DNA from 2 places in the Enterovirga sp. CN4-39 genome. Region 2 is predicted to be linked to the other one. Evidence: riboswitches for the same ligand, from Rfam matches in the RefSeq annotation. Region 2 holds a riboswitch; the other holds the start of a gene.
The links. A riboswitch is a leader RNA that binds a small molecule or an ion and turns the genes downstream of it on or off. The one in region 2 is predicted to bind thiamine pyrophosphate.
Positions count from the first base shown of each region.

Region 1: another riboswitch for thiamine pyrophosphate. It lies ahead of ACO2SS_RS14155 (FAD-dependent oxidoreductase); the one in region 2 lies ahead of thiC (phosphomethylpyrimidine synthase ThiC).

Region 1 is NZ_JBMSEF010000007.1:236,820-239,013, forward strand. It holds gene ACO2SS_RS14145 (thiazole synthase) at 1-236, opposite strand, end outside; gene thiS (sulfur carrier protein ThiS) at 247-444, opposite strand; gene ACO2SS_RS14155 (FAD-dependent oxidoreductase) at 435-1,427, opposite strand; TPP riboswitch at 1,462-1,564, opposite strand; gene ACO2SS_RS14160 (hypothetical protein) at 1,608-1,805, opposite strand; gene ACO2SS_RS14165 (transglutaminase family protein) at 1,951-2,194, shown strand, end outside.
Region 2 is NZ_JBMSEF010000012.1:103,335-105,528, reverse strand. It holds gene ACO2SS_RS19155 (hypothetical protein) at 1-144, shown strand, start outside; gene ACO2SS_RS19150 (polyhydroxyalkanoate synthesis regulator DNA-binding domain-containing protein) at 272-640, shown strand; gene ACO2SS_RS19145 (hypothetical protein) at 659-904, shown strand; TPP riboswitch at 944-1,052, shown strand; gene thiC (phosphomethylpyrimidine synthase ThiC) at 1,131-2,194, shown strand, end outside.

The DNA of each region.
Region 1 (2,194 bases), on a different contig from region 2:
ACCGCCTCCTTCACGGTGCGGCAGCCGGCGGTGTTCGGCAGGATCTTCACGCCGAGCGACTGGATGATGCGCCAGAACGCATCCCCCGCCCGGCCACCGGCGGATTCGCGCCGAAGCGAGACCGTCACGATCTCCGCGCCGGATGCCTTGAGGGCCTCTTCCATGATCGCCGGGGACGGGTAGAGGGCCGTCCCGATGAGAAGGCGCGATCGCACCTCCTGGCCGTAAAGCTGCACGTCCTGTCTCCTATCCGCCCTGCCGCGGGGTGAGGATCTCGACGCTGTCGCCCTCGGCGAGCGGCGTCTCGGTCCAGTTCGCGCGCCGGATCACCTCCTGGTTCACGGCCACCGCGAAGAAGCTGCCCTCGTAGCCGAGCGCCTCGAGGAGCGCCGCGACGTTTGCGGCTTCCACCTCATGGCGCTCGCCATTCACCGTCACGACCACCGCATCACCTCGTTGTCCCTCGCGCCGTGCGTCACGTAGTTGGCGACCAGCTCGCCGAGCGCTGGCGCGATCAGGAAGCCGTGCCGATAGAGCCCGTTCACGCTGATCCGGCGCCCGGACACCTCGATCCGGGGCGCATGGTCGGGCAGGGCAGGGCGGAGCGCCGTGCCGAGCTCGACGATCCGCGCCTCCCCGAATGCCGGGTGGAGCGTGTAGGCGGCCGTCATCAGCTCGAGCGCCGAGCGGAGCGTCACGCCCGAGGCATCCTCCGTCTCGACCGTGCTCGCCCCGATGAGGAAGCGCTTGTCCTCGCGCGGGATCACGTAGATCGGCCAGCGCGGATGCATCAGCCGCACCGGCCGCGAGAGCTCGATCTCGGCCGTTTCGATGAGAACCGTCTCGCCCTTCACGCCGCGAAGATCCGGCATGCTGTCGCGCGCGCCGAGCCCGCGGCAATCGATGACGGTGCCGTCGAGGGCGTCCGGCGCGATCGCCGCCCCGAAACGGATCTCGGCCCCGAGGCCGCGCAGCTTCTCGTGCAGCGCCGGGAGCGCCCTGCGCGGCTCCACATGACCTTCCCCGGCGTAGAAAAGCCCCTCCCGGAAGCGGCCCGCGAGCGCGGGCTCGATCTCGCCGACCCGCCCGCCGGTCACCCGCTCGTGGCCGGAGGTCTGGCGCGCGAGGCGCTCCAGGTCGGCGCGGTCGCGTGGATGGGAGACGACGAGCGAGCCGTTGAGCGGGGTCGTGGGAAGGTGGGCGCGCCACAGGTCGATCGAGCGGTGCCCGAGCCTGATGACCACGGGCTCGGCGCCGTCGCCCTCGCAATCGGGCGCCAGCATCCCGCCCGCCCAATGGCTCGTCGCGCCCGCCAGCGTCCCTTCCTGGCGCTCGTAGACGGTCACGGCATGTCCCGCCTCGGCGAGGAGGAGCGCCGCCCAGGTCCCGGCCACGCCCGCGCCGATCACGCTCACGCGCTCGGTCATAGGCCGGGCCTCGGGCTCAGCGCGTGGGAATGTGATCTGTTCGGCACTCCGTCCCTCCGCCGATGCGAGTCGGATCAGGTTCAAAGGGTTCGGCCCTGCGCCGTCTCAGCCCCGCCGGGGCACCCCTCGGATGGCCGTAATGTGCTCCCTGCCGCGCCGCTTCACAAGTGCGTCACGGATCTACGACCCGTGCTGGGCGCCAAGCCGTTCGAGAAGCTCCGCGAGATCGACATCGCCGACCGTGTTGCCGCACGTGAAGGCCATGCCCGGCCTGACGGAAACGGGCCCGTCGGCGGTCTCGACCGTCACCGGCTCGCGGCAGACCCAGCGGCCGTCCGCCTGCTTTTCGAAACGGGTGAGAATCTCGTAGCTGTCCATCGTCGTTCGTTGCGCGTCCTTCCTTGTGCGCGATGAACGCGGGAACCCGCTCCTCCGTTGCCTGCCGCCGCAAGGCTCAACCCGGGCCTGAGACCTGCGCCGCGGCGCGGATCTTGCCTCGTCCGGCAGGTCGAAGCTTAAGGCCATGCCGACCTATCGCATCCGCCACGTCACGACCTATCGCTACGCCGCGCCCGTCTCCTTCGGCGAGCATCGCCTCATGCTGCGGCCCCGCGAGAGCCACGACCAGCAGACGCGCTCGGCCCGCATCGATATCGTCCCGCCTCCGGCCGCGACCGTCTGGTCGGAGGATCCCTCGGGCAATCTCGTCGGGCGGGCGAGCTTCGCCGGCCGCGACGCCGAGCTGCGCGTCGCGGCGGAACTCGAGG
Region 2 (2,194 bases):
CATGCCTGCGAATGCGAGCGCATCGGCCGCAGCGGGTCGGGCTCCACCACGAAAAAGCACGTACTGAACCGGCTGCGCGAGCTGCATCGCGCGAGACGCGAGCCCTACCTTCGCGAACTCACCCGGGTCGTGCTGACCCAGTGATCCCATACCGGGCCGGGCGCGCCCAGCGGACCGGCCTTCCAAGCAGCCAGACCATCGCATTGCCTTTCCGCCCGGCCGCGCCGTGTCGCGGCGACGGGAGAGTTGTGCCGGAATCGAGACCTGCCGGATGAACGCACGCGCAAACACGCCCGATCTCATCAAGAAGCACGCGAACAGGCGGCTCTACAGCATACAGGCGGGAGCCTACGTGAACCTGGAGGACCTGGCCGAGATGGCCCGCGCGGGCCGGGACTTCGTGGTGGTCGACACCCGGACCCAGGAGGACATCACCCACGCGACCCTCGCGCAGATCCTCCTCGCCCAGGAGAGCCGCACGCAGGAGAACCTCCTGACGGCCGATTTCATGCTGAAGCTGATCCGGCTGCGGGGCGACACGCTGGGGGCCTACGTGCCCGACTACCTCCACACGACGCTGCGGCTCCTTTCCGAACAGCGCGGGGAGGCGCCGCCGCGAAGCGGCGCGGGCAACGCCTGATCCGGCGAGCGCGCGACCATGCCCAACTCAGCCCGCACCCGATTGCTCGGCGCCATGCCCGCCGAGGCCCAGGGCCATGCCCGCCCCGAGGTCGAGCCCGCCGAGATCGTGCGACGCGACCTCACCAAGCAGATCCGCAAGCTGCGCTGGATCGGCCGCGCCGACGAGGCGCAACGGCTCGAACTGGCGCTCGCCGTCCGGGAGCACGCGCTCCGGGTCCGGGGCTGCCTGCAGAGCGCCACGCTGCGCGGCCACCTCGCGTGACCGCCATTTGACAAGCGCCCCGGCCGCGAGGACACTCGCGGCCGTTCCGAGGGGGGTCCCGCAAGGGGCTGAGATACGGCTGGTTGCGCCGTGACCCTTGAACCTGATCCGGGTCATGCCGGCGAAGGGACTGGAACCGGCGCGCGTCAGAGTTCCCCCCAAGCGCCCTCCATCTCTCGCAGCATCCCACAACGGCGGCACCACGGTGCCCGCGGGAGCGAGACTTATGACGGTTCACATCGATCCGAAGAGCGCAAAACTGCCGGTCGGCACGCCCGAGACGGTGACGACCGGCCCGATCCAGGGCTCGCGCAAGGTCTATGCGTCGCCGAAGGACCGGCCGGACATCCGCGTGCCCTTCCGCGAGATCCAGCTCACCGATCCGAACGAGCCGGCCGTCCGCGTCTATGATCCCTCCGGCCCCTATACGGAGACGGATGCCGGCATCGACCTCGCGGCCGGGTTGAAGCAGACGCGCCGCGCCTGGATCGATGCGCGCGGCTTCGAGGCCGTGCCGGGCCGTCAGGTGAAGCCGGAGGACAACGGCAACGTCTCGGCCGACAAGCTCGTGCCCGAATGCCCGGCGGAGCGAACCATCCTGCGCGGAAAAGCCGGCCAGATGGTCACGCAATACGAATTCGCGAAGGCCGGCATCGTCACGGACGAGATGATCTATGTCGCGCACCGCGAAAACCTCGCCCGCGAGGCGGCGCTCGCGGGTGCGGCCGAGACCATCGCGGACGGCGAAAGTTTTGGCGCCGCCATCCCGGATTTCGTCACGCCCGAATTCGTCCGCTCGGAAGTGGCGCGCGGCCGCGCCATCATCCCGGCCAACATCAACCACCCGGAAGTCGAGCCGATGGCCATCGGCCGCAACTTCCTGGTCAAGATCAACGCCAATATCGGCAACTCGGCCGTCACGTCCGGCGTCGCCGAGGAGGTGGAGAAGATGGTCTGGGCGACCCGCTGGGGCGCCGACACCGTCATGGACCTCTCCACCGGCCGCAACATCCACAACATCCGCGGCTGGATCCTGCGCAACTCGCCCGTGCCGATCGGCACCGTGCCGATCTACCAGGCGCTGGAGAAGGTCGACGGCGATCCGCTCAAGCTCGACTGGGAGGTCTTCAAGGACACCCTGATCGAGCAGGCCGAGCAGGGCGTCGACTACTTCACCATCCATGCGGGCGTCAGGCTCGCGCACGTCCCGCTCACCGCCAACCGCGTCACTGGCATCGTGTCGCGCGGCGGCTCGATCATGGCGCGCTGGTGCCTCGCCGGGCACCGCGA